Regions from separate parts of the Mesobacillus thioparans genome, predicted to be linked through region 1. Evidence: riboswitches for the same ligand, from Rfam matches in the RefSeq annotation. Region 1 holds a riboswitch; the other holds the start of a gene.
The links. A riboswitch is a leader RNA that binds a small molecule or an ion and turns the genes downstream of it on or off. The one in region 1 is predicted to bind S-adenosylmethionine.
Positions count from the first base shown of each region.

Region 2: another riboswitch for S-adenosylmethionine. It lies ahead of ACNAZ4_RS10635 (trans-sulfuration enzyme family protein); the one in region 1 lies ahead of ACNAZ4_RS12005 (O-acetylhomoserine aminocarboxypropyltransferase/cysteine synthase family protein).

Region 1 is NZ_CBCSFH010000006.1:134,209-148,951, forward strand. It holds gene ACNAZ4_RS11990 (MetQ/NlpA family ABC transporter substrate-binding protein) at 1-525, opposite strand, end outside; gene ACNAZ4_RS11995 (methionine ABC transporter permease) at 540-1,208, opposite strand; gene ACNAZ4_RS12000 (methionine ABC transporter ATP-binding protein) at 1,201-2,226, opposite strand; SAM riboswitch class I at 2,485-2,599, opposite strand; gene ACNAZ4_RS12005 (O-acetylhomoserine aminocarboxypropyltransferase/cysteine synthase family protein) at 2,711-4,027, opposite strand; SAM riboswitch class I at 4,110-4,212, opposite strand; gene ACNAZ4_RS12010 (SCP2 sterol-binding domain-containing protein) at 4,298-4,639, opposite strand; gene ACNAZ4_RS12015 (thioredoxin family protein) at 4,896-5,210, opposite strand; gene ACNAZ4_RS12020 (toprim domain-containing protein) at 5,216-5,572, opposite strand; gene ACNAZ4_RS12025 (YusG family protein) at 5,795-6,034, opposite strand; gene gcvH (glycine cleavage system protein GcvH) at 6,169-6,549, opposite strand; gene ACNAZ4_RS12035 (arsenate reductase family protein) at 6,603-6,959, opposite strand; gene ACNAZ4_RS12040 (acyl-CoA dehydrogenase family protein) at 7,178-8,962, opposite strand; gene ACNAZ4_RS12045 (acetyl-CoA C-acetyltransferase) at 9,017-10,192, opposite strand; gene ACNAZ4_RS12050 (3-hydroxyacyl-CoA dehydrogenase/enoyl-CoA hydratase family protein) at 10,252-12,633, opposite strand; gene ACNAZ4_RS12055 (YuzL family protein) at 12,874-13,005, shown strand; gene ACNAZ4_RS12060 (proline dehydrogenase family protein) at 13,072-13,989, opposite strand; gene ACNAZ4_RS12065 (hypothetical protein) at 14,206-14,490, shown strand; gene ACNAZ4_RS12070 (spore coat protein) at 14,517-14,743, shown strand, end outside.
Region 2 is NZ_CBCSFH010000005.1:118,854-133,596, reverse strand. It holds gene ACNAZ4_RS10660 (DEAD/DEAH box helicase) at 128-1,270, shown strand; gene ACNAZ4_RS10655 (amidase family protein) at 1,385-2,872, shown strand; gene ACNAZ4_RS10650 (hypothetical protein) at 2,897-3,031, shown strand; gene ACNAZ4_RS10645 (YitT family protein) at 3,234-4,100, opposite strand; gene ACNAZ4_RS10640 (CBS domain-containing protein) at 4,276-5,550, shown strand; SAM riboswitch class I at 5,637-5,738, shown strand; gene ACNAZ4_RS10635 (trans-sulfuration enzyme family protein) at 5,807-6,949, shown strand; gene ACNAZ4_RS10630 (methyl-accepting chemotaxis protein) at 7,040-8,335, shown strand; gene ACNAZ4_RS10625 (general stress protein) at 8,412-8,990, shown strand; gene ACNAZ4_RS10620 (hypothetical protein) at 9,115-9,258, opposite strand; gene safA (SafA/ExsA family spore coat assembly protein) at 9,382-9,990, shown strand; gene ACNAZ4_RS10610 (lmo0954 family membrane protein) at 10,177-10,521, shown strand; gene ACNAZ4_RS10605 (PspA/IM30 family protein) at 10,567-11,211, shown strand; gene liaF (cell wall-active antibiotics response protein LiaF) at 11,339-12,073, shown strand; gene ACNAZ4_RS10595 (sensor histidine kinase) at 12,070-13,116, shown strand; gene ACNAZ4_RS10590 (response regulator transcription factor) at 13,109-13,741, shown strand; gene ACNAZ4_RS10585 (hypothetical protein) at 13,760-13,942, shown strand; gene ACNAZ4_RS10580 (hypothetical protein) at 13,991-14,185, opposite strand; gene ACNAZ4_RS10575 (RAxF-45 family protein) at 14,434-14,592, shown strand; gene abc-f (ribosomal protection-like ABC-F family protein) at 14,721-14,743, shown strand, end outside.

The DNA of each region.
Region 1 (14,743 bases):
TTCAATATCGTCAATTGTTGCTTTTACTTTTTCCACGCCGTCTTTAAGAGTGATCAGACCCTCTTTTTCAAGCATTGTCAAAATTCGGCCATGGTCTGCTACTGAACTGCTCATGATGATTTGGGCACCTTTTGGAAGGTCATCAAGAGTTGTGTAATCCTTAGAATAGACACCGATTGGCTCGATGTGGATTCCGCCGGCAATCTCAAACTTATACCCGTTTTCAGCCATTTGTGACTCAAGGTAAGGAATGTGCTGGAAATAGTTTGCATCAAGTTCTCCTGAATCCAACGCCTGGTTTGGAATAACATAGTCGTTGAATGTCTTGATTTCCATGTCATATCCTTTTTCTTCAAGAAGCGGTTTTGCTTTTTCCAGGATTTCAGCATGCGGTACGTTTGATGCACCCACAACGATTTTCTTGCTTTCTTCCTTGCCGCCTTCTGTTTTATCCTCGGATGATCCGCAAGCTGTAAGTCCTGCTGTTAAAACTAATGCTAAAAGTGCTAATAACCATTTTTTCAATGTCACTCTCTCCTTTATCTCTTGTCTAATTTTCTTGTGATGGTATCGCCGACAATCTGGATTAAAAATACGATGATCAAGATAATGATGGTCGCCATCAGCGTGACATCATTCCGGCCCCTTTGGAATCCTTCCATATAGGCAAGGTTTCCAAGGCCGCCTGCGCCGATGACCCCAGCCATCGCCGTGTAACTTACGAGTGCGATCGCTGTCACCGTGATGCCTGAAACCAGTGCTGGCATTGATTCCGGCAGCAGTACCTTCCAGATGATTGTCGTGGTTTTTGCTCCCATTGACTTTGCTGCTTCAATGACTCCTTTATCGATCTCACGCAAGCCGATTTCAACCATCCTTGCGTAAAATGGTGCAGAACCGATAATCAGCGCCGGCAAAGCAGCATTTTCCCCAATCATCGAACCAACGATGAATTTTGTAAAAGGAATCAACAGCACGATCAAAATGATGAATGGGATGGATCTGAAAATATTCACCACTGCGCTCAGGACGACATTGACCGGTTTGTTTTCCCATATATTGCCCTTCGAGGTCAAAAAGAGCAGCAATCCTAGTATGGCTCCAATGATGAAGGTAGCGACAACGGAAATTGCACTCATATATAGTGTCTCAACTGTTGCCTCCCACATGCGGTCCCAGTTGACGTTCGGGAATAAAGTTTCAGCCATTTGAAATCACCTCCACGCCGACTTCATGCTGGCCGATAAATTCAATCGCACGGGCCAATTCTTCCTCTTCACCATCAAGATGGATGAACAAGGTTCCATACGATCCGCTTTGTGTCTGGGAAATTTTACCCTGGACAATATTGACCGTGATAGCGAATTTGCGGATCAGATTGGTGATCAATGGCTGTTCGACCCCTTCGCCAACGAAAGTCAGCTGGATGACCCGTCCATGCGGGTACCGCTCCAGTAAATGATCGACAGTTTCCTTTGTCTCCTCCGGTTCCGTCACCTGCTGGACAAACCGCTTCGTAATCGGCTGCTGCGGGTTCTTGAACACATCCAATACCGGGCCAGTCTCAACGATCCTTCCGCCTTCCATGACCGCAACCCGATGACAGATTTTACGGATGACGTGCATTTCATGGGTGATCAGGACGATGGTAAGTCCCAGTCGCTTATTGATATCAACGAGAAGGTCCAGGATCTGGTCTGTTGTCTGCGGGTCAAGCGCTGACGTCGCTTCATCACCGAGAAGAACTTTCGGATTATTCGCAAGTGCCCTGGCAATCCCGACCCTCTGCTTCTGCCCGCCGCTTAATTGTGACGGATAAGCATCGCCGCGTCCTTCAAGACCGACAAGCGTGATCAATTCTTTTACCCTTTTGTCCCTCTCGGATTTCGGCACTCCTGCAATCTCAAGAGGGAAGGCTATGTTATCTGCAACCGTCCTTGACCAGAGAAGGTTGAAATGCTGGAAAATCATACTGATTTCCTGTCTTGCTTTCCTTAATTCCGCACCCTTGATCCTTGAAACTTCCCTGCCTGCCACGACGACAGAACCTGAAGTTGGAATTTCAAGTCCATTCAGCATGCGGATCAATGTGCTTTTACCTGCGCCGCTATATCCAATGACGCCAAAGATCTCGCCTTCTTTCACTTCAAGGTTGACATCATCTACTGCTTTGACTTCGCCTTTTTTTGAAGGATAAATCTTTCTGGCTTTTTTTATCGTGATCAATTGACTCCCCCTCTTTATGCAACAAGACTTTTCCTAACTCTAAAAACCGTTAAATCTTCCATCCTAATAAGAAGGTTATCAATCTAGGTTTCCCATTCCCTAACCGAAAAAATTCAAACTTCAGTTAAAACGGGGTAACCTTCCCGGAAGAATATGCTCTTGTAAAAAAACACCGCTTAATCGAACAGGGTCGATTCCGGCAATAAAAAAGCCTTTCTGCAAATAAGCAGAAAGGCATAATCGTAGGCTGTATCCTTTCTCTCATCTGCCAAAGCCATCAGCTTTGAGTGAATTGGCACCATTTCAGATAAGCAAGCTTACTGACGGTTGCCGGGTTTCATCGGGCACTTCCCTCCACCTCTCTTGATAAGAGCACGCTATTAAATTATAGAATCGGTTTTAAGTTACGAAAGTGATTGTAGCATGTAACAAAAAAGAGTGTCAATAAATTATTTTCAAATACTTTCTTGAATATGTTCGATTATCATATTCCAGCCGTGACCCCTGGTACTCCAGTTGCATTTTCGATCGCCTGCTCGAGGTCTTCGATGATGTCATCGACATTTTCAATCCCGACAGAAAGACGGATCAAATCCTCCGGTACTCCTGCTGCTTTAAGTCCATCTGAATCAAGCTGCTGATGGGTTGTGCTTGCAGGGTGGATGACCAGGCTCTTCGCGTCACCGACATTGGCAACATGGGACCATAGCGTCAAGGAGTTGATCAGCTGTGCTCCAGCTTCCCTGCCGCCCTCGATGCCAAATACCACAACCGATCCGGCCCCTTTTGGAAGGTAACGATCTGCCAGGTGCTTATCCGGGTGGGAGTCATGGCCAGGATAGGTAACCCAGGTAACTGCTGGATGCGACTCAAGGTAGTCAACTATTTTCCGCGTATTGGCAACATGCTCTTTCATGCGGACATGCAGCGTTTCGATTCCAAGATTGAATTGGAAGGCACTCTGTGGGCTGATGGCCGGGCCAAGGTCGCGCAGCAGCTGGACTCTTGCCTTGACGATATAGGCGGCTGCCCCAATCGCTTCACTGTAAACGATGTCATGGTAACTGGAGTCCGGCTCATTGAAACCAGGGAACTTAGGAGATTTCCAATCGAACTTTCCTCCATCGACGATAATTCCGCCCATGACTGTACCGTTGCCTAAAAGCCACTTTGTAGCCGAATGTATGACGATGTCTGCGCCATGGTCAATCGGCCTGCATAGATATGGAGTCGCAAATGTGTTATCAATGATCAACGGAACACCAGCATCATGGGCAATATCCGCAACTGCTTCAATATCCAACACCCTGAGACTTGGGTTTCCGATTGTTTCCGCGTAGACCGCCTTTGTCTTAGGAGTAATCGCCTTCCTGAAATTTTCAGGGTCATCAGGATCCACCAGGTGAACATTGATTCCATACTTCGGCAAGGTTACCGCAAATAGATTGTAAGTCCCTCCGTACAGGTTAGAGGCTGCGACGATTTCATCCCCTGCATGGGCGATATTCAAAATCGCCATCGTGATCGCAGACATTCCGCTGGACAAGGCGAGCGCACCTACGCCTCCCTCAAGCAGGGCCACTTTTTCCTCAAGGGCTGTCACGGTAGGATTATGGATTCGCGAGTAAATATAACCTGGCTCCTTGAGTGCGAATAAATCGGCTGCATGATCTGTATTTTCAAACTGGAATGCATTGCTTGAGTATATCGGCACAGCTCTCGCTCCAGTCACCGGATCTGGTGATTGTCCTCCGTGGACACCAATCGTTTCGATTCTGTAGTTTTTTTGCTCATTTGCCATCTCCATCTCTCCTATCATAAAAATTAATGGGAAAGGTGATACAAAAAACCCTCTTCCAAAGAAGAGGGTCATTTATCATCTCTCCTTATCTTTTCAGAGTCTACACTCTGCAGGAATTGGCACCGTGTTTAACAACCGGTTGCCGGGCTTCATCGGGCCAGTCCCTCCGCCTCTCTGGATAAGAATATTCAGTTCGTTTTTATTGCGTTAAAGTGATAATATCATTCTTGGATGACTCAGGTCAATTATATTTCGATTTTTCAGAAAAAATCAAGCAGGAATCTCCCTGGAAAGATAGAAAATTGATTCCAGTACCAATAAATCTCTGAACAGCCCATCTTTTATGGTAAAATACCCCCATCTGATACCTTCCCGCAGTTTTAATTCCCCAGCAAACAGGCTTGCAAGGTCTGCTTCGCTTCCGATTATGGTAACCTCGAATTGGGAATGGACATTGCTTGTCAGCAGTTCCACTTTTCCACCTTTGAATGCAAGGTAATAAGCATCCGTTTCTGACTCTAATTTCAGGCAAAGATCCAGTTTTTTGATCAATTGCAGTAGATGGGCCTTACTGCCAACCTCTTTGGTAAAAAGTTCAATACACTCCCGCATGCCGCTCAACTCCCTTACAAAACATATTCTTTTTCATAAGGGAAAAACCTGTTGGAATCCTTCGACAAATACTTCGTTAATAAGCGGTTAACACCATAACAACCATAATAAAAAGACAATGCCGGGTGATATTTCGTCATTGTCTTTCATTTCCCGAGAAATATATCCAAAGAAATACAGTAATCAAGCGGTTTTGGTGACTGACGCATGGCGGATTTTGTTTTGTAAAAATCGTCTGAAACCAAAATATGCGGTTCTATTTTTCCTTTAACTCTTTCAATTTTTCATATAAATACGGAACAGATTGAAAAGCATAGATCTTTTCCTGTACTTCCCCATTTTCCAATACAATCAGGCATGGTACACTTTCTATTTCAAATCGTCCCGCCATTTCAGGCAGGAAGTTCAAATTGGCTTTCCCCGATGGTAGATCAGGCAGGAGCTGTTCGACCACTGTCAGCATTTTGCTTGCTACCTGACAGGTTCCGCACATTGGTGTGTAAAAGTATAGGTACCCTGTTCGTTTTTCTTCAAGGAATGTTTCCATTTCAGTCCTGGTCAAGTCTTCCATCTAAGTCATCCTTTTTCTAAGTACTCTGCATGTACATCAATATTTGCGCCGATCAGAATAGTAGCAAGATGATTTTCCGGTGCTGTCGCCACTTCCCGGTACATTCTGTCAATATACAGATGGTTAGCCTCGGGAAATTCCCTTTTGAATTGCTTCCTCAGCTTTTCGCCAGATGCATCCGCGTCTACAAGGATATAGACTTCTTTATCAAAAAGCGAATCAATCAGCTCATCAAGCTTTGACACGCCAATCGTCCCATTCGTGCAGATAATTTCCACAGGCTCCTTCAGTACGGTCTGTACTTTCTTTTTGTCTGACGAACCTTCTACTATGATCACCTTGTGATTTTCGTCCATCGCCATAACCACCTATGCACCAGAGAATAATTACTTATCAACATTATAAACATTAGTAAACAAATTGTGCTGTTTACTCGTGTAATTCCATTGTTACTGTTTCAAAGGAAGATTGCAAAGATTTTAGTACATTGAACTTTGTCAGATCGGAAAAGGAATTCGTCCCTGCATTGATTCTATTCCTGCCATCCAAAAAAACAGCGGCCAGGCTGGCCGCTGTTCATTCTTTTAGCACCAGCCACCTTCATCACAATCAGTATACCGGGGCTCTGATTGGTCCGGCACTGATACATGCTGGTAGATCTTATTCTGTTCAGATGCATAGTGATGTTTGAGTTCAAGCTGGATGCCCTCCGGAAGCTTGATGTTCCCGATTGGTTCATTCTCCAGATAAAGCTGAATCTGGCCATTTTTCAGTTTTCCTGTTACCCTGTCTGTGACATCGATTTTCTGCTGTTTCAGTGTCATGATTTTTCCACCCTTTTTAGAAGTCGTTAACCTTAGTTTGTCCGAAGTCATGGAATGAAGTGATGGAAAAATGAAGGAGTTTTTCATGATATGAAATTAAAAAACGCCTTGATAGCTCAAGGCGTCGGCGAAGCTTATTCTTTGATCATTTCTTCATATTGTTCAGGAGTCATCAGCTTTTCTACTTCATTGCTGTCTGTCAGTTCGACTGTAATCATCCATGCCTTCTCATATGGAGATTCGTTGACGAATTCAGGGCTGTCGTTTAGCTCTTCGTTAATTTCCACTACCTTGCCGCTTACTGGCGCATATAGCTCAGAAACAGTTTTTACGGATTCTACACTTCCGAATGGCTGGTCAAGGCTGATTTCGTCTCCTACTTCAGGAAGTTCGACGAAAACGATATCGCCAAGTTCAGATTGAGCAAAATCAGTGATACCGATGCGAACCTTTTCTCCTTCAACTTTTACCCATTCGTGTTCTTTAGAGTAACGTAATTCATTTGGTATACTCATTAACTATCCCTCCAATTGTATATCTCTATCGATTAATATCGATGGGACCAAAATTACAGCCATGCTTTTTCATACTCAACTTCTTTGAAACCAACGGTCACTTTTTCGCCATCTGTCATCAGCGGGCGTTTGATGAGCATGCCGTCTGATGCAAGCAGTTCCAGCAGCTCACTTTTTGATGCTGTCTTAATTTTGTCTTTCATCCCTAATTCCCGATACTTTTGGCCGCTTGTATTGAAAAATTTCTTGATATCAAGGCCGCTTTTTTTCAGCATTTCTTCAAGCTGGGATTGGGAAGGCGGGTTTTCGACAATATGTACTTCGGTATAGTCCACATCATGCTGGTCCAGCCATTTCTTCGCATTCCTGCATGTACCACATTTTGGGTACCAATAAAACGTCTTTTCCATGATTTCACCACCCTCTGCTAGTATCCCATTTATTAAACCCTCTAAACGGATAGTAACATATTATCGAGGTGAAATACTATCATTCAGTGCCTGATTAGCCCTTTAATTTTAACATCCTTTTATTAAATTCAACAATGTTTGCAAAAATCCTTCCTCTTAAAAAAATTAGCAAAAACACTCCTCCCGGAATGGAGAGGAGTGTTCGGCTAAACCAGTTATTAAACGGTAAAGCGTTCTGCTTCGATCAGCTTTTCAGATGCTTCACGTTTCTTCGCGATCACATTGATTGGAGTGTGTCTTGTGAACTTGCGCAATGCGGAAGTCAACATGCGAAGCGCATCTCCCTCTTCTGTTGCCACAAGAGTTTCTTTTGCGTCACGCTCAATTTCATTGAATGCTTCCTGGCAGAAGATTTGTGTGTAAAGAAGCTTTTGCTTGCTCTTCTCCACTCCATCTTTTGCGATTGCTTTTTCAGTACGCAGAACAGCAGATTCCATTGAATACGCATTTGAGATGATATCCGCGATGTTGACGAGGATCTCCTGCTCTTTTTCCAATGCTTTGCCGAACTTCTGTGCAGCTAATCCAGCTGCAAGCAAGCCGATTTTCTTCGCGTTCTTAACTAGGTATTTTTCCTGTGCCAATGGCTCATCGCCTGGCTCTTCAGGCATAAGCATCATAAGCTCTTCCTGAAGCTGTTGAGCTTTTTGCAATAATGGAAGCTCGCCCTTCATTGCCTTACGCAGGAATGTTCCTGGTACCAACAGGCGGTTGATTTCGTTCGTTCCTTCAAAAATACGGTTGATTCTTGAATCACGGTAAGCTCTTTCGATTTCATACTCTTGCATGAAGCCGTATCCACCGTGGATCTGAACGCCTTCATCAACAACATAGTCAAGTGTTTCAGTTGCGAATACTTTGTTCATTGAACACTCAATTGCATATTCAGCGATTGAATCTGCAACGGCTTTGCCGTTGTTTATTTCTTCTTCTGACAGCTGGTTCATTCTTTCCTCGAACAGGCCTACTGTACGGTATACAGAGCTTTCAGTTGCATAGATTTTGGAAGCCATTGTCGCAAGCTTCTCTTTTGTAAGGTTGAATTGGGAAATCGGTGTCTTGAACTGCTGGCGCTGGTTCGCATATTTTACTGTCAGACCGAATGCCTGCTTTGCACCGCCAGTTGCGCCTACTCCCAACTTATAACGGCCGATGTTCAGGATATTGAAGGCGATAAGATGGCCTTTTCCTGCTTCACCAAGAAGGTTTTCCACAGGTACTTGAGCATCTTCAAGAATCAAGGTACGTGTTGAAGAGCTCTTGATTCCCATTTTCTTTTCTTCTGCGCCTACTGATACGCCTGGATATTCTCTTTCAACGATGAAAGCTGTGAATTGTTCGCCGTCGATCTTTGCATAGACAACGAATACATCCGCAAAACCAGCGTTTGTAATCCATTGCTTTTCTCCATTAAGGACGTAGTGAGTGCCTTCAGCATTCAGTTTAGCTGTTGTCTTTGCACCCAATGCGTCTGATCCTGAACCTGGCTCAGTAAGTGCATAGGCTGCAAGCTTTTCACCAGTTGCCAGTACAGGAAGATATTTTTGCTTCTGTTCTTCATTACCGAAAAGAACGATTGGCAAGGACCCAATTCCTACGTGTGCACCATGGGAGATTGAGAAGCCGCCTGCAACTGCCATCTTCTCAGCGATCAAAGCTGAGCTGATTTTATCAAGGCTCAAGCCGCCATACTCCTCAGGAACGTCTGCTCCAAGAAGGCCAAGTTCTCCGGCTTCCTTCAATAGTTTTACAGTACGGTCGAACTCGTGCTGCTCGATATATTCAACCTGAGGCAACACTTCGTTTGTAACGAAATCCTCAGTGGTTTTGGCAATCATTTTGTGCTCATCTGTGTAATCCTCTGGAGTGAAAACATGGTCATATGATACATCTTCGATTAAGAAGCTTCCGCCTTTTACAAGCTTTTCTGTTTGGTTACCCATTTAATGTTCCTCCTATCCATTTTGGGGAGGGGTCCAACCCCTCCAATTTTTATTTTATAAAAGCTCAAAAACTCCAGCTGCTCCCATGCCGCCGCCGATACACATCGTGACGACACCGAATTGCTCATTTCTGCGTTTCATTTCGTGGATTACTGTCAAAGTCAATTTGGCGCCAGTTGTTCCAAGCGGGTGGCCCAATGCGATCGCTCCGCCGTTAACGTTGACCTTATCTTCATCAAGGCCTAGCTCACGGATGACCTGGATGGATTGGGAAGCAAATGCTTCGTTCAGTTCGAAGACACCAATGTCAGAAACCTGCAGTCCAGCAAGCTTCAATGCTTTTGGGATTGCCACGACAGGACCGATCCCCATGATTTCGGGCGGCACTCCGCCAAGTGCGAATGAACGGAATTTAGCAAGTGGTTTCAACCCTAGTGATTCAGCCTTTTCACGGTCCATGACCATGACAGCCGCTGCTCCGTCACTTGTCTGTGAGGAGTTTCCTGCAGTTACTGTGCCCTTGATATTGAATGCCGGGCGCAGTTTCGCAAGTGTTTCCATGTTAGTGTCAGGGCGTACGCCTTCATCCTGTTTGAATTGGATTGTCTTTTCGACGAGCTTATTGTCTTTTCCTACTGTGCGTAGTGTTACGTCAACAGGAACGATTTCTTCATCGAATTTGCCTTCCTGGATTGCTTTTGCTGCGCGCTGATGGCTTCTAACTGCAAAAGCGTCCTGATCTTCACGGGAGATACCGTATTTTTTCGCTACCTCCTCAGCTGTATGGCCCATTCCCATATAATATTGCGGAGCCGTTTCAGCAAGCTTCGAGTTTGGACGGACGACATGGCCCATCATGGGTACCAGGCTCATTGATTCCGCACCGCCGGCAATGATTGTGTCTGCATGGCCAAGCATGATGCGCTCGGATGCATTCGCAATCGCCTGCAGCCCTGAAGAACAATAACGGTTGATTGTGATCGCCGGCACTTCATGTGACAGGCCGGCCAGTGCGCCGATATTACGCGCCATATTCAACCCCTGCTCTGCCTCTGGCATAGCACAGCCGATGATCAAATCATCAATATTCCCTTCATAATTGCCTGCGCGCTTTAGAGTTTCTCTTACTACAAGAGCTCCAAGATCATCAGGCCGGACGTTAGCAAGAGTTCCTTTTTTCGCTTTTCCGACCGGTGTCCTTGCTCCGGCTACGATTACCGCTTCTCTCATCTCATTCCCTCTCTTTCCTTGGATGTTAAAATTTATTTCACTGTCAAACTATCAATCTATTAATTGCGCAATGGTTTTCCTTTTACGAGCATATGCTGCATGCGCTGCTGTGATTTCGGTTCTGCCACCAGGCTCAGGAACGCTTCCCTTTCAAGATCAAGCAAGTATTGCTCATCGACTTCGGTTCCGTACGGCACTTTTCCGCCGGAGATGACATACGCGAGCTTCTTTGCGATCTTCAGGTCATGTTCTGAAATGTATCCGGACAGGTGCATCGTTTGAGCACCCAGAAGCAGGGTTGCATATCCCGGCTCTCCGGTGACAGGCACTTTCTTTCTAACAGGTGCTTTATAGCCGCTTTCATATAAGTTCAATGCAGCCTGTTTCGCATCATACAATAAGTGGTCGCTGTTGACACTGATGCCTTCTGCTTCATTCAGGAAGTTATTTTCACGTGCTTCTTCACCTGAAGTGGAGACCTTAGCCATCGCGATTGTTTCGAATACTTTGTTCGCAACCTTTTGAAGATCGAAATCGACGCCTTTTGGCAGGCCTTCAAGGTGCTTGATGTAAAGCTCTTTGTTTCCTCCGCCGCCAGGGATCAAGCCAACGCCTGCTTCGACAAGACCCATGTACGTTTCCATAGACGCCTGGATATGCGCTGCCGGCAAGCACATTTCAGCTCCGCCTCCGAGTGTCATTCCGAATGGAGCAGCGACAACTGGCTTGGAGCTGTATTTGATTTTCATCGTCGTCTGCTGGAATTGGCGGACGACCATATCAAGATCCCAAATGTTATCGTCTTGCGCTTCCATCAGGATCATCGCCAGGTTCGCACCAACCGAGAAGTTTTTGCCCTGGTTGCCGATGACAAGTCCTTTGTAGTTCTTTTCCACTTCATCGATCGCGAAGTTGATCATCTGAAGGATGTCAGGCCCGATTGAGTTGCTGTGAGAATGGAATTCCAGAAGGGCGATACCGTCGCCAAGGTCGATCAGGCTTGCGCCGCCATTCTTTTTGATGACACCGTTTCGCTTTTTCAGAAGCTTCAGGTTGATTGCCTTTGGATTTTCCTCTACAGCTACGTATTCACCATTGTGGTAATAGCTCAGTCTGCCATCCTCTTCCTTATAGAAAGAAGTAAAGCCTTTTTCGACCATTTCTTTTACCCATGCAGGAACGGTCTTGCCTTCAGACTCCATTTTGCTGATTGCCTTTTCGACACCAAGTGCATCCCATGCTTCGAAAGGTCCCATTTCCCAGCCGAAGCCCCACTTCATTGCACGGTCCACTGCGACGATATCGTCAGCTATCGTGCCGAGCAGTTCAGCTGAGTAAACAAGTACCGGACTGAAAATATTCCATAAAAGCTCTCCCGCACGGTCTTTCGCATAAACAAGCGCTTTCATTTTATTGCCAAGGCCTTTTTCCTGCTTCGCCATTTCAGTAGACGCTGTTTTTAGTTTTTTACGTGGTCCGTATTCCAAAGTCTGCGGATCCAGTTCAAGGATCTCCTTGCCTTGCTTCAGGAAGAACCCTTGACCTGACTTGCTGCCAAGCCAGCCGTTCTCGAGCATCTTCTTCATGAACTCAGGTACTTCAAAGACTTCCTTTTCTTCTCCTTCAACCTGGTCATACACGTTTTTCGCTACATGTGCGAAGGTATCAAGACCAACTACATCCAGTGTGCGGAATGTTGCGCTTTTTGGGCGGCCAATCATTGGTCCAGTCACGGAGTCAACTTCACCGACACTGTATCCGCCTTTGACCATTTCCCTTACTGTCACAAGCAATCCGTAAGTGCCGATTCGGTTGGCGATGAAGTTAGGAGTATCTTTCGCTTCAACAACACCTTTACCAAGCTGGTCTTCACCGAACGTTTTCATGAACGAAAGGACTTCAGGGTCCGTATCTTTAGTAGGAATCACTTCAAGCAGCTTCAGGTAGCGCGGGGGGTTGAAGAAGTGCGTTCCAAGGAAATGCTTCCTGAAATCTTCAGAGCGTCCTTCAGCCATTGCCTCGACAGAAATCCCTGAGGTGTTCGAGCTGATGATGCTTCCCTGTTTGCGGTATTTATCTACATCTGTAAAGACTTTCTTTTTAATATTAAGATTTTCAACGACTACTTCGATTACCCAGTCAACATCTTTGAGTTTTTCCATATCATCTTCAAAGTTGCCCGCTTCAATTAGAGCAAGATTCTTTTTGGAGGCCAAAGGTGCCGGCTTCTGCTTCAATAACTTCTGCAAAGCTCCTGCACTGATCCGGTTGCGCACCTGTTTATCTTCTAGTGTCAGGCCTTTCGCTTTTTCCAGTTCCGTTAATTCCCGAGGTACAATGTCCAGCAGCAATGTCGGAATCCCGATGTTAGCCAGATGTGCGGCAATTCCTGATCCCATGACACCTGAACCAAGCACCGCTGCCTTTTGAATTTGTCGCATCAATTTTGTCTCCCCCTTTGACTCTTTTTGAATGAATACTCATTCATTTTTGCACCAAAAAAAATATGCATATAAATGAGCTCTGTTAATTACTACTATAAAATATTTATAAAATTTCCGCAATAATAAGGTGCGGAAAAAAGAAAATTTTTTGAATCTTTAATCCATATGCTTATTTTTTCAGACTTGGGCAATCTATAAAGGCGGTACTTTTATCATTGAAAACACGGAGGTATAAACATGGCAAGAATGAAAAAGGATCCATCAAAGGCTGGGGTCAGTGCGGCAAGCGTGAAAGGCGATGCAGGCCCGTCAATGGGTAAGGGCGGAGAAAGAAAACAAAACAGCCAGAACAGCCAGTATAAAAAATAAAAGCGTAAGCGCATCACGAACGCTGGAGCTGGATTAAAAAACAGGCTGACATTGTCAGCCTGTGATTTATTTCTTGAGCATTCCTTTTAACACAAATGCAACGTTCGCCGGGCGTTCTGCAAGGCGGCGCATGAAATAACCGTACCAGTCAGTTCCGAATGGAACATACACGCGCATTGTATAGCCTTCTTCGGCCAACTGCAGCTGCCTTTCGGGCATGATTCCAAATAGCATCTGGAACTCGAATTGGCTTTTCGGGATATTGTTCGCCTTCGCGAATTCCTTCGTGAAGTTGATGATATTGTCATCGTGTGAGGCAACTGCTGTGTAATTGCCATTCAGCATATGCATCTGGATGATCTTCTTGAAGTTCTCGTCTACATCCTTCTTCTCAGGGAAAGCAACTTCCGGAGATTCTTTGTAGGCTCCCTTGACAAGACGGAGATTCGGTGAGTATTGATTCAACTCCTCAATATCTTTTTCTGTCCTGTAAAGATATGCCTGGATGACTGTGCCGATGTTGTCATATTCGGACTTCAGCTGCTTGAAAATATCCAATGTCTTCTGGCAGCGTTCGAAATCCTCCATGTCGATGGTCACAAATACATTATTCTCTTTGGCTGTATCCATGATGCGGCGCATATTGTTCATGACAACTTTTTCGGAAATATCAAAGCCAAGCGAAGTCATTTTGACGCTCATCTGGCTATTTAATTTTTCGCGGCCGATTGCTTTGATCATCGCAATTGAACTTTCCGCTCTCTCGTTCGCTTCTTTTTCATTGTCGACGAATTCGCCAAGGAAATCGACGGTTGCCGCAAGATTTTTGCTGTTGAGTTCTTTGATGACTGCCACTGACTGCTCGACCGTTTCACCGGAAACGAAGCGCTTTGCACCTAAGCGCAGGCCGTATTTCTTCGCCATCTTGGTGAAAAATTTATTTTTCGATAGAAAAAGAAAGAAGTTCCTCATTAATTGTTCCATAGCTTTTCCTCCCCTTAATGAAAACGATTACAACACCCTTTAAAAAAATTGCTTCATCTATATCTATTTTGCAAAATCATTTTATCACTTTTTTATAACTTTGAATATTACTTTCGTAGGAAAATGTTCTTTTTTGGCGAATCTTGTCCGGTATACTTTATTTCGCCCCGGGAACGATAATATCCGTAGGAATGACATAAAACAGGAGGTTCGATTATGCAGCAGCAAAACATGAATTTTCAGGGCCAGCAGCAAGGGATCATGCAGACGCCGCCATCCGTTGTATCCACCAAAGACTCTTTATACCTAACAGATATGCTTTCATGGAATTTACTTGCCATGAAAAAAGCACATTTCTTTGCACAACAATGCCAGGATCAGGAGCTTAAGATGGAAATCGAGAAGTGCGGCCAAATGCATCAGAAGCATTACCAGAAGATTCTTACACACCTGAACAGCCAGCAAAACCAGGCCATTTCCCAGACACCGGGAATGCAATAAATCCAACTAGACAGGAGGAAAAGCGGATGAACCAGAATCAGCAGAAAATCCAGAATCCAGAAACCCAGGTGCAGAAGACACCGCAGATGAATGACCGTGATTTTGTTAACGATATCTTAACTACTGAAAAATACATGACACGTGGGTATGATACTGCATTAAATGAATTGAGCCACGACCAGCTTTATCAGGATGTACTAGCTATTTACAACGAAACTGCCAATGCCCAGCGCAGCCTTTATAACCTGATGTT
Region 2 (14,743 bases), on a different contig from region 1:
CTCCGCCAATAAAATAAAAACGAAAGTATTTCAACATGAAAAAACGTGATTATGCGGGGGAATACTGGACTTATAAGCGGGTTTTAGCTAGTATCAATACTAGAATGTTTAACTTAAGGAGAAAATCATGTCAGAAACTCAACCAATTATTTCACAACTGAAACCGTTCCTGCAGCAGGCCTGGGAAACGGCCGGATTCGAGACGATGACTTCTGTCCAGACGACGGCGATTCCATTAATATTTGAAGGAAAAGATATCGTCGCGGAATCACCGACTGGTACTGGCAAGACTTTGGCGTACCTGCTTCCTGTTTTAAATAAAATCGACCCTAAGATGCAGAATACACAGGCAGTGATCCTTGCTTCATCACAGGAACTTGTCATGCAGATCCTCGCCGAAATCCAGAAATGGGGAGAAGGCAGCGGAATCAAATCGGCAAGCCTGATCGGCGGTGCGAACCTGAAGCGCCAGATTGATAAGCTGAAAAAGAGTCCGCATATTATCGTTGGGACGCCTGGCCGCACGAATGAATTGATCAAGCAGAAAAAGCTGAAGATGCACAAAGTACAGACTGTCATCCTTGATGAAGGTGACCAGCTGCTTACCCCTGAACATAATGAAACGGTTAAAAGTATTGTAAAGTCGACACTTGCTGACCAAAGGCAGCTACTGCTTTTTTCAGCAACATTGCCCGAGGCTGTTGAAAAATCGATCAAGAGACTGGCGAATGATCCTGAAATCATCAAGGTGAAGAAGGATGAAACTATCGATGCCGCAAAAGTCGAGCATATTTACTTCATGAGTGAGCAGCGTGACAAAATCAAGATCCTTGAGAAAATCGCGCGTCTAGATGGAACGAAGTCGCTTGTATTCATCAAGGATATCGCGAACCTGACCATCGCTGCTGAAAAACTGAAGTTCAAAGAAATCCATGTCGGCCAGCTGCACAGTGATTTAAGCAAGCAGGATCGTCAGCGTTATTTGAATAAGTTCCGTGACGGCAACAGCGAAATGCTGCTTGTCACAGAAGTCGCAGCTCGCGGCTTGGATATTAAAGGTGTCACTCACGTTGTCCACTATGATTTCCCGAGGGAGCTGGACCAATACGTCCACCGCTCCGGACGCACAGGACGTTTTGGCGCGGAAGGAACAGTCATTTCGATCGTCAACGAACGCGAAGAACGGGATTTGAAAAGATTCTGCAAGGCACTTAATATTACGCCAATGCCAAAAGAATTTTACGGTGGTAAAATTGTTGACCCTGAATAATGAGGATGGAGCTATAGGATTTTTTCCTATAGCTTTTTTAATGTAAAAAAAGGTTTTTCGAGAAAAAATCAGAATTTATATATCGTAGTTTATTTGTGAAAGGAACTGTTGAACATGAAAAATCCACGTTTACATACAATGATGGAAGAATGGCTACCAGAAGCGACGATCGATGACATGCAGGCAAAAATGGAGAGCGGCGAGCTGACATCTCATGATCTTGTGCTGATGTATCAGGGAAGGATCGCTGCTTTTGATAAAACAATCAACTCTGTGCTTGAACTGAATCCCGATGCGCTCCATATCGCAGCTGCGCTGGATGCGGAACGGAAACAAAAGGGACCGAGAAGTCCGCTCCACGGCATCCCAATCCTGGTCAAAGACAATATTGATACGGGAGATAAAATGCATACAAGTGCCGGATCGCTGGCATTGAAGGATTCCATTGCTATAAAAGATTCTTTTGTTGCGTCCAAGCTGAGGGAGGCTGGCGCAGTGATCCTTGGAAAAACAAATATGACCGAATGGGCCAATTTTATGGGAATGGACATGAAGGGCGGCTACAGTTCACGCGGGGGTCAGGTGCTCAATCCATATGGACCGGGTAAGTTCGAGGTCGGCGGCTCAAGCGCTGGGTCTGGCGCGTCGATTGCAGCGAATCTTGCTGCAGCTGCGATTGGTACGGAAACAGATGGCTCGATTTTAAACCCTGCATCGCAAAATTCATTGGTCGGCATCAAGCCGACAGTCGGACTGGTCAGCCGGACTGGCATCATCCCGATTGCCCACACCCAGGACACGGCAGGCCCGATGGCAAGAACGGTAAAGGACGCGGTGTATCTTTTACAGGGTATTGTCGGACAGGACCCGCAGGATCCGGCAACAATGGTAAGTCTGCCTGAATTCAACCATGAATCACTTTTTGATAAAAAAGCATTAAAAGGAACGAAGATTGCTGTTGTCAGGGAAGAGTATATTGGCAAATGGACAGAGGAACAGGAGCAAATCTTTCAAAAAGCGGTTGAACAATTGGAGGAACTCGGCGCCGAGGTGATTGAAGCAGCTATCCCGGCAGCAAAAGCGAAGTGGGGATACAATGTTTTGAGCTATGAATTCAAAGCTGACCTGAATGCCTACCTAAACGAATTGGCACCGACTATTCCAGTCAGGACGCTTGCCGATGTCATTGCCTTCAATTATGAACATGGTGAAAAAATGCTGAAATATGGCCAGCAGGTACTGCTCGATTCAGAAGCGACAAGCGGAAGCTTGAAGGAGGCGGAGTATCTCGAAGAACTTGAATACAATCTTTATATGGCCAGGGAACAAGGAATTGATTACGCCCTGAAGGAATACGGAGCGGATGCGGTGCTTTTCCCGATGGATGGATCGACAATCGGCTCAAAGGCGGGTTATCCATCAGTTACGGTACCAACCGCTTATACCGAAGATGGGGAACCAATCGGAATCACTTTCACGGGCACAGCCTTCAGCGAACCGCTGCTGATCAGGCTCGCTTATGCCTACGAGCAGGCAACCACGGTCCGCCGCGCACCCGAACTTGGAATAAACACCAACGAAAAAATCCATACTACACCTTGAATCCATTAAAAGGAGCGAGGAAGCATGGGTAAGCAAAAGTTAGGCAACGGAAACGCCCAGCGCAACAACAACAAGAAAAAGGGAAATAACACACCAGAAGAACTTGTTGAATTTACAACCGGCCAAAAAGAAAAGAAATTCAACAATCCGATTGATTAAACAGTAAAATGCCCCTGCGATTTCCTCGCGGGGGCATTTTTTAGAAAACATCATTAATAATTGAACTCGCATTGGGAATTTTATTGGCGAAAAAATGAATAATTCGACCACTTTTGGAATTAATTCGACCACATTTTGAAATAATTTGGCGGATTTTTAATTAATTCGACCACATTCCTGAATAATTCGACCAAGTCTACATTTAATGCCCGCTGCTCTTATCAAAATTACTCCCCGAAACATCGGCCACATTCTCAATCGCGACGAGTGCGTTCGGATCGATGTCATCCACGACGGAGCGCAGGGTGGATAATTCAATCCGGCTGACAATTGTGTAGATGATTTTCTTTGGTTCGTTTGAAAAAACGCCCTGGCCCTGGATATAGGTCATGCCGCGTCCTAATTGCTTTAACAGGGCTTCGGCGATTTCTTCCGGGACATCGGAAATGATCGTCACTGATTTTAGCTCTTCCATCCCCTCGACGACGACGTCAATCATCTTGAAGGCAATGAAATAGGTGATGATCGAGTACATGGCTGTTTCCCAGCTGAACACAAGCAGTGCGGCCAGAAGGAAGATGAACAAGTTCATGACCATGACGATCTGGCCAACGGACACGGTGCGCTTTTTGCTGACAAGGATTGCGATGATTTCGGTTCCGTCGAGGGCTCCTCCTGCACGGATGACGAGTCCTACGCCGGTTCCAAGGATGACGGCGCCGATGATGGTTGCCAAAAATAAATCATCGGTCACCCGGTCGAAGTGATGGAAGTAGGCGGTCGCTCCGGATAAAATAATGACGCCGTAAAGCGTCCGAAGCGTGAATTTCGTGCCCATCCTCCTGTATCCGATATAGAGGAAAGGCAGATTGAACAGGATCAGGAATATACTCATCGAGATGTTACTCAATTCGGCTGCGATGATCGAAAGACCGATGACACCTCCGTCAAGGATGGCATTGGGCACAAGGAACATATCAAGACCGAATGCGGCGATGATTGCCCCGATGGTGATCGTCACCAGCTGTGTAACCTCTTTTATGACTCTTTTTTTCTTCGTTGCTGCCACTGCATATCAAACCCTTTTCTATAAAAATCTACTATTTAATTTCAATGTATGTACTATACTTATTGTATCAAACTTAAATGTCATCTGGAAATTTTACATGATATATCCATGATTAGAAAAAGTACGTTTTGGGGTAATGAGTAGGGAAGTGAATCGAAACAACGGAGGGACCATTTTGGCTAACGATACTCAAGTTAAACATAGATCCAACAAGCATCAGACATCATCAAAAAAACGGAAAAACCAACACAACAGGAAAACCAGCAAAAACCGGGGCAACGACTCATATCTCCGGACCAATCCGAGACCTGCTGTTGACGATAACCGCCTCAAGCGTGTAGATGAGAACGTTGACGATCAACAGAAAAGGGATTATAGCAACGAGACAAAGCAAAAAAGAAGCAAAGCATCAAACCAGGATAACGGTAGATCCACAAAACAGAACAGCGGCAATGCATCAAACCAGGATAAGAGTAAATCCATAACACAGAACAGCGGCAAAGCATCAAACCAGGATAACAGTAAATCCACAAAACAAAACAACAGCAAAGCGTCAAACCAGGATACGAAACAGAACAGCAGCAAAGCCGCAAACCAAAACAGCGACAATTCAAAAAAACAGAACACCGACAATTCAAAAAAACAGAACACCGACAATTCCAAAAACCAAAACAGCAACAACGAAAAGTCCCAAAAAACTTCTGCGCCTCAGGGCTCTTCAGATAACCAGGAGGTAAAGCATAAGGAGCAGTCCGGCAAGTTTGAGACGGCTTTTAACCGAATCCATAAAGCGCTGAAGGAAATGGTGAAGGGGACGGACAGCGATGCGTTTGTCGAGCTTCTGTACTCTGGCTATAAAAATCATTCATTGGTCCGCAAGTATAAAAGTGAGCTGCATCAGTTTGCCAAGCTGCGGAATGCGATTGTCCATGAGCGGGTGAATGCGGACTATTATATTGCCGAGCCGCATATCGAAGTGGTCGAACGGATTGAGGAAATCGCGAAGGAATTCGAGAAGCCGCAGACGGCATTATCGATCGCGACCAGCCCGGTGTTTTATTATTATGAGGATGCTTATCTAAAAGATGTGCTTAAGGTCATCAACAAGTTTGATTTTACGAGATTCCCTGTCTATGACAAGGATGATAAATATGTTGCATTGCTGACTTCGACGGAAATCATCCAGTGGATGGCGAAGCATTTTTCCGACAGTGTCGTCCACTTTGAAAATGTCCAAATCAAAGAATTGCTGACGAAGGGGAAGAATTATTTCGTCACGTTCGTGGATGAGGAAGCATCTCTATACCATATTGAGGAATTATTCGAGCGTTACCATACGAGAGGCAAGAAGCTACAGGCGGTCATCATCACGGAAACAGGCGACCGGCACGGAAAGCCAATTGGCGTCATCACCCCATGGGATTTGCTTGACAGCGACCCTGAGGACTGATTCACAAATATTTTGAAATTCGTTCATTGACGAGATTACGGCGAAATTGATATACTTCAGCTAATATAATGATTTGAAAAGAATAACTCTTATCCAGAGCGGCGGAGGGACAGGCCCTGCGAAGCCCGGCAACCTTCTTTTTTATAGAAAGGTGCTAATTCCTGAGGATCGATTTCTGAAGATAAGAGAGGCTGAGCAGTTGGAACCTCTCCTTATTTGGAGAGGTTTTTATTTTTTAAAAAAGCAGGTGGATGAAATGAACAACAGGTTTGAAACGGAAGTGCTTCATTCAGTACATACGAAGCAGCAGGGAATTAAAAGCAAGGCAACGCCGATTTACCAGACTTCGGCATTTACGTTCAGTGATCTTGATGAACTCGAGGGCTTTTATCAGGGTGAGGGCAATTATTTATACTCCAGGGTCGGCAATCCGAATACGGATGAACTCGGGCATGCAGTAGCGGCTCTTGAGCATGCCGAGGATGGAGTGGCTGCTTCCTCGGGCTTGGCTGCAATTTTGGCCGGGGTCCTCGCAGTGGTGAAGAGCGGTGACCATATTGTTGCCGCGGACGATGTGTATGGCGGGAGCTTCCATATGCTAAAAGCAGAGCTGGAGCGCTTCGGGATTGAAACGACCTTCGTGCCGTTCGCGGATCTGGGCAATGTCACCAACGCCATCAAGGCGAATACGAAGCTTCTTTACACCGAGTCGATCACAAATCCGCTGCTCCGCGTTGAAAAGCTGGATGAAGTCATCGCGCTTGCAAAGACGAGGAACCTCGTTGTATTGGTCGACAATACGTTTGCTACTCCGCTCCATGTGCGTCCATATGAGCTCGGTGCTGATCTTGTTGTTCATAGTGCGACAAAATACATTGGCGGCCATAGTGATGTCACTTCTGGCGTCATCGTTGGCCGTAAGGAACTGATTGCCGAAGTACGCGCGAGAATTGTCAATCTTGGAGCGAATCTGAGTCCGTTTGAAGCATGGTTGACATGCAGGGGCTTGAAGACGCTTGCTTTAAGGATGAAGGCACAATCGGAGAATGCGAGATTGCTTGCTGTTAAACTTCGTGAAAATAAGAATATCGCAAAGGTATATTATCCATTCGAAGAAGCTGAACAAGGCTTTGGGGCTATCGTATCGGTCGAGCTGGCGGAACATGTTGATGCTGATCGATTTTTCAAATCGCTGGGCTGGGTGAAAATCGTTCCGACACTCGCGGGCGTCGAAACCACGGTCTCCCATCCGCTGAAAACTTCCCACCGTGCCTTGCCTCCTGAGGCTCAGGCGGAACTTGGAATCACGTATCGTCTTGTGAGGATTTCGGTCGGAATTGAGCATGGGGAGGATATCGTATCCCAGTTTGAAGCAGCATTGGCTAAAGCTGTTGAGTGAGATAGGAATTTTTCCTGAAATGTCGATATTATTAATAGAAGATTATTCATCCCCAGTATTCATGCTGGGGATTTTACAGGAGTGGATAGTATGCGGGACCTTTCGTTAAAAACAAAGGTGTTTGCTTTTTTTGGCATGTTATTTTTTGTTTATGCCATTTCGACGATTTACAATTTTTACTTGCTAAATTCATTCAAAAAAGGCTCTGATCCGTCCGAACTGGTATCGAGGAGCACGTATTCGACAGCCATTGCAGGAACGCTGATTTCAATAGGCTGTCTTGTTTTCATCATTATTTTATTCAAAAGGGTGTTCAAGCAGATCGACCGACTTACAGATGCGACGCAGAAAATTGTTTCGGGTGACCTGTCGGTGGATCTGGCAAGTGACTCAAGTGATGAGATTGGAAAGCTGACCTCCCATTTTGATGCGATGATCAGTCAATTAAGGCTGCTCGTGGCGCAATGCCAGGACAATACTCAGGTGTTGCATGACTCTGCGAGAAAGCTATTTCAGAGTTCACAGGTCCATGAAAAAGAAAGCGAGAGAATCAAAGCTTCGATTCTTCAAGTCTCTGCCGGTTCTGAACAGCAGCAGGGGCATTCAATCGTGCTGAGTGATATCGTCGACAATATGGTGCGTAGAATCAGCGAGATTGCTGAACTTGCCAATATGATCGAAACGATGTCCACAAGCAATGCAGTGAAAAGTGAAGAAGGTCAGGCAATCATCAGCGAAACGAGCCAACAGGTAGGACGGATGGATCAGATTACGAAACAGGCAGCAGAGGATGCTGAATCACTGGCCGAACAAACAAATAAAATCGACGAGATCGTCAATATCATTTCCGGAATTGCCAATCAAACGAATCTGCTGGCATTGAATGCGGCCATCGAAGCTGCGCGTGCCGGAGATCAGGGGAAGGGGTTCGCGGTGGTTGCCGGGGAAGTGCGCTTATTGGCTGAGCAATCGCTCCAGGCTTCGCGTCAAATCCAGGAAACGATCGAAGTTGTCCGCAGCGATATCAAAAAAATGGTGGAGGTGATGTCTGGAGGCAGCTTGGAAGTGCAGAAGGGGAGCAGGTTATTCGGCAATGTCCAGATGCAATATGATGAGATGCGGGACGGAATCCTCTCCATCCAGGCTGAAATAGGCACAATCAGCCAATACGCTGCAGATTTGAATCAAGAGACAGATAAATTGTTGGCGATGAATGATGAGACGAATGCGATATTACAGACAAATGCAGCCGGGATCGCTGAAATGGCAGCAGGGTTTGAAAACCAGGGAGAGACGGTCAGGGAATTGACCTCGACTGCAGAGAACCTGACACAAGTCTCCTCGGTGTTGAACAAAACTGTATCAGTCTATACCCCCAGCCAATAATCCTTCGACATTAGGTTTACACCTCCTGTAGGCGGGTATCTTTAAAAGGACTACTCGTCTAAAGGAGGCTTTTATAATGTTTGAACATGAAAAACATCTTGTTGGAGTATATGATAACGAGCAAGACGCAATCCAGGCCGTTGAGGACCTGAAGAGGCAAGGGTACAATACCGACGATATCTCTGTTATTAGTAAAAACGACGAAGAGGTTGATCACGTCAACGAAGCAACCGGTACAAAGACTGAGGAAGGTCTTGCTGCAGGTGCGGCAACAGGCGGCGTATTAGGCGGCCTTACAGGATTACTTGCAGGCATCGGGGCCCTAGCGATTCCTGGAATCGGCCCAATCGTGGCTGCAGGCCCGATTGCTGCGACACTTACAGGTGCTGCAGTAGGCGCTGGTGCCGGCGGATTAGCTGGAGCATTGATCGGAATGGGTATTCCGGAAGATGAAGCAGATCGCTATGAAGGCTATGTAAAGGAAGGCAAAATCCTCGTAGTCGTCGAGCGTGACGAGAACAGAGTTGGCCTGAATGATGGTACTACAACTACAACAGCTGGCTTGGACGGAACAAGGACCAACAACCCTGTTGATGCACCGCTAACTTCGGACAATCCTGCCAACACTCGTTTTGACAACACACGTGATTTTTAATTCATAAAAAAGGCTGCCATCTGGCAGCTTTTTTTATGTGCTCCGATATTCAAGATTCCCGGGCACATTCATTTGCAGTTAGTCCATTCATGCTGGCTGGCGTTCAGTTGGCAGCCAGCTTTTGCTATTCTTTTTCCCGTGTATCCAGTAAATCAATCCGGCTCGCATCATCGAAATCAAAAGCAGAGGTAATGAAAAACATTAAAGTGCCGCCAACCAGGCCGAGACAAATGACATAACCGATCGTCATAACCCATAGATATCCCATAATCCTCATTCCTCCCTTAATAAAACTATATGCATGGTTAAAGTGATGTTTTCTTGTAAGTTCATTAACAAACTGTATATTTTTATCAAATATTCTCATCCTATCAGTTGAGGAGGAGTGAAGATGGTGAAAAAAATCATAGTGGTCCTGTTTTTAATGTGTATGGCGATGCCGCTAGCAACATTCGCACAGCAGGTCTATACCGTTAAGCCCGGGGACTCTTTATGGAAGATTTCAGTCAGGTTTAAGATTGGCCTTTCGGAAATTATTGGTGCTAACCCGCAAATCAAGAACCCCAGCTTGATTTATCCTGGCCAGCAGGTCAATATCCCTGATTTAAGTGCTGCAAAGAGTATTGAAAGCCAGGTCATCCAGCTGACGAACAAGGAGCGGGAGAAGAATGGACTGAAGCCGCTTGCGGCTGATTGGCAGCTTTCAAGAGTTGCGCGCTACAAATCCGCAGATATGAGAGATAAGAGTTATTTTTCCCATACAAGTCCTACATACGGCAGTCCGTTCACCATGATGGGGAACTTTGGGATCAACTACCGAAGTGCTGCTGAAAACATAGCGGCAGGCCAGAGGACCCCGAACGAAGTAGTCCAATCGTGGATGAACAGTCCGGGACATCGCAAGAATATCCTGAGCCCTGCATATACGCACATTGGCGTCGGGCATGTAACAGGCGGGAATTATGGTCATTATTGGACCCAGATGTTTATTGCAAAATGAATAACGAAAGTAATACTCCGGTGAAGCTGTCACCGGGGTATTTTTATGGGCGGAAAACGTAAGAAGGACGGCCGGTCCGGTACCTCGCTAAGCCTCAGGACCTACCTGAAAATCAAGCTCAGGCACGTTATGGATTTTTAGCGGCAGAGGTAAGATGAGTACATAAGAGATAAGGAGGAATTGAACATGAAAAAATTTGGTTTACTGCTTGCAGGTTTCATCGCTGCGATGGTGCTGATGTCAAATCTTGGTCCGCTTGTTGGTCTCGGTGTGAGCTTGCTGGTGCTATACTTTGTCGTCAAGCAATTTTTAAAGACTCACTCGACACCTGGGAAAATCGGCTGGGGGATTGCCGGGTTCATCATCCTGATGGCCACAGCCTCCAACGTACCAGCAATCCTTGGAATCGCAGCAGCCTACGTCCTTTACCTTGTATACAAGAACTGGGACAAAAAAGAGGATGCAATCAAAGAAGAGAACGACCCTTTCATCAACTTCGAAAAGCAATGGACAGAATTGAAAAACAACTAGGTTGTTGAAACACAAAAATACGCAAAAAATAAGGAGAGATTGTAAATGGCTAATCTATTAACGAGAATCAAAAACACAGTGATGGCAGATCTTCACGAGGCACTTGACCAGAAGGAAAAGAAGAATCCAATCGCGCTGCTGAACCAGTACCTCCGTGAATGTGAGACGGAAACGGAAAAGTTCAGGAAGCTTCTTGAGCGCCAGGGCGAGCTTAAGGAACAGTTTTCAAGGGAGTACCAGCAGGCAGTTGAAATGGCAGAAAAACGGAAGCATCAGACGGAAATCGCGATGAGAGCCGGTGAAGCGGAACTTCAAGAGTTTGCCAGCAGGGAGCAGGTTCAATACGAAGAACGCGGAGCAAGGCTGAAGGAAGCGATGGAAAATGCGGGCAAGCAGCAGCTGGAGCTGGAACGTAAATATGAAGATATGAAGCATAAATTAAAAGATATGCACATCCGCCGTCTTGAATTGATGGGCCGTGAAAATGTAACACGTGCCAACTACCGGATGGACCAGGTGATCGATCACAGCTCTGACTCCGACAAAGCCTATTCAAGGTTTGCGGATATGGAAACCTATCTTGACCAGCTCGAAGAAAAGGTGAACAGCAGCTATCAGCGGAATACGATTGACGCAAGGATTGCACAGCTTGAAAAAGAGTATAAAAATAAAGAAACACATACTATTTAACAGGCAAAACATGGTATTCTATAAAGGCGCAGGCAGCTGCGCCTTTTGGGTATCACCTCGTATGAACTTCATTTTAAATCCACTCTAAATTCAATCCAAAATATTCAAAAGGAAGGGGGAAAATGGCATGTTGAAAAATATGAAAAATGATTATGTCAGCTGGATTGTGATTACTGGAGCCATCCTGCTTTTGCTTGAAGTTTCTTTTTTCAACGAAGGGCTGATTTTCTCCCTTCTGGCTAGTGGAGCGATGATTTACTTCGGTCGCTCTTTAATGCCAAAAAAATCAGGCAAGGTGCTGTTCTGGGCAGGGTTATTCTTTTTCCTGAGCAGCGTTTTCAGCATGATGACGTTCAGGTTTTTCCTGTTGGCGGTACTGATCTATCTGGTATATCAGTTTATCCAGTCAAAAAAGAAGCCTGAAATGATCACACCAGTTTTACAGGAGCCTGAGAAGGAAATCAGCCAGGAAATGCTGATTGAAAAACCGCCTTTTTTTAAAAATCGATTGTACGGACATCAGGAAACGCCTTCGCATGTATATGAATGGGACGATGTCAACATCCAGACAGGAATAGGCGACACAGTGATCGACTTGAGCCTGACGGTGCTGCCAAAGGGCGAGACGGTGATTTTCATCCGGAATATCATCGGGAATGTGAAGGTGTATGTGCCATATGATTTAGAAGTCACCCTCCGCCATTCATCGGTGGTCGGATCTGCGGAAGTATTCGGGCATCAGGAGGGAAGGGTGCTGAATCAAAGCTTATTCGTCCAGACACCTGGCTATGAAGAGGCAGGGCAAAAGGTGAAAATCTTTACCTCGATGATCGTCGGGAATATCGAGGTGAAACGCATATGACAACTGCCATGCGCCAAATTTTATGGGGTCTAACCCTTGGAATCATAGCTTTTATTGCGCTGACATTGTCCTACTGGCTGGCTTTCCCGGCAGCGCGTTTTTCCGATTTATGGAACCGCGAGCTGATGGATATTCCGTTTGTCATCTTCACCTTCAGCATCAGTGTTGTGCTTGGCATCGCGTTTGGAATGGCTTCAGGCATATACTGGCGGAAGCAGTTCAAAACGGTGGATAACTGGCTTTTCCAGCTTGAGGAAGGGCAACAGCCTGAAATTGAAGCAAACCAGGCATACGCAGAGATTTCATCGATTTCGAAACGGGTCAGCAAGCTGTATAAGCAAATCTCTGAAAAAGCGATGCTCTCACAGAGACTTGCAACCGAAAAAGCGGAGGAGCAGGAGTCGCGCATCCAGGAAATCATCTCCCAAGAGCGCAACAGGCTTGCAAGGGAGCTGCATGATTCGGTGAGCCAGCAGCTGTTTGCGGCGTCGATGCTGATGTCGGCAATCAATGAAACAAAGGGACCGTCAGAGGAACGTGAAGCAAAGCAACTGAAGATGGTGGAGGAAATGATCCATCAATCGCAGCTTGAAATGAGGGCGCTGCTTCTGCATCTGCGGCCGGTCGCGTTAAGAGGGAAGAGCCTCCAGGAAGGAATTGAGGAGCTCTTGATCGAATTAAGACAAAAAGTCACCATGAATATCAACTGGAAGGTCGAGCATTTTCCGCTTGATAAAGGTGTTGAGGACCACCTGTTCCGGATTTTGCAGGAGTCGATCTCGAATACGCTGCGCCATTCAAAAGCAGATCAGCTGGAAGTGCTGCTGATCCATCGTGATGAGAAAGTCATTTTGCGGGTGGTTGATGATGGAATGGGCTTTAATGTCGATGAAGCCAAGGCGGGATCATACGGACTCCAGAACATGCATGAACGGGCAGGGGAAATCGGCGGGACATTGAAGATCGTAAGTGTTGAAAATAAAGGGACCAGGCTTGAGGTCAAGGTTCCAATTTTATTGGTGGCGGGTGAGAAGAATGATTAAAGTAGTATTCGTGGATGACCATGAAATGGTGCGGATCGGCGTATCCTCTTATTTATCGGCCCAGCCGGATATCGAGGTGATCGGTGAAGCCGATAACGGTAAAGTGGGCGTCGAAATGGCGCTTGAACTGCGGCCGGATATCATCCTGATGGATTTGGTCATGAAGGAAATGGACGGCATCGAAGCGACAAGGCAGATCATTGAAAAGTGGCCAGAAGCAAAAATCATCATTGTGACAAGTTTCCTCGATGATGAAAAAGTGTATCCGGCGCTAGAGGCAGGTGCGACCAGCTATATGCTGAAGACCTCGAAGGCGAGTGAAATCGCCAATGCAGTCCGGGTCACCTATTCTGGCCAGCCTGTGCTTGAACCGGAAGTGACCGGGAAGATGATGATGAAAATGCGCCAGAAGAACAATGTCGAATTACATGAAGAGCTGACCGAGCGCGAGATGGAAGTTTTGAAGCTGATCGCTGAGGGCAAGACGAACCAGGAAATCGCCGATGAGCTGTTCATCGCATTGAAGACCGTCAAGACGCATGTCAGCAATATCTTAAGCAAGCTGCAGGTGCAGGATCGCACCCAGGCAGTGATCTATGCATTCAGGCATTCACTTGTAAAATAATAGAGGGGGGTTCAGCGTATGGAACCATTTTTCGGAGTATTCGGCCTGTTGGGAGTATTGATTTCACTCGTGCTTCCACTGGCCATGATCATCCTGTTCGTCATGCTTGTGACGAGCACTAAAAGACAGGAAGCATTGATGAAGGAAATCCTTCAAGAGCTGAGGAAGGATCAAACAGACAGAACGTATTTGGATCGATAAAGGCGTGGAGCCATTAAAACAAAAAAGAGGCCAATGGCCCCTGTGAAATTAATTTGCTTTTTCTTCGATTACATCTAACTTCATAAGCATTTCGCTTAACGCAATGGATATGACTTCCCGTTCTTCAAATTCGTTTGGATAATGGGAAGCACTATTTATATAGTTATGCTTTTCAGCTAACTTTTCCTTTATTTTTTTACACATCCAGAGCTGGTAATCTGAAAGTTCCACGTGTCTTAGCATTGTCACCCTCTCCTTCGTTAGTTATCCTTACCCGGTGTCCAAGCCCGTTTAAACGCTTTATCTACAAGAATATCAGCATGGGAAAAATTGATAAAAACCCTAAGCTGTCGGCCCTAATTCCGTTCAATCAAACGATTAATTATTTGAATTTGCAGAAAATAGTTGCTAAATATTCCAGGAAAAACTTGCTAAAAAGATTATGTGATTGTAGAATGGAATTAATTATTAATGAACGGAGGTGAAGAGAGATGATCAAGACTGTTTTTGTACGCGGATTTTGGAATGAATTCCTTTATTTTTGTCGTGCAAAATTTGCTGTTGCAGCTGTCCACGGGATACGTATGCCCTTTTTTACAGCTCAATATCAAAAACAAACGGTACGATCATCTCTTTTCCCGCTTAGGTGAATGAGGAGGGCACACTTGTCCTCCATTGTATTCATGGAATCCAAAAGCCAGGAGCAGAGCCATCTGCCCCTGGCTTTTTTGCGTTTACCGATAGGTGAAGAGGGGGATCGATTCAGGAGGCAATCATAATGATCACATGCAGTGTTAACCA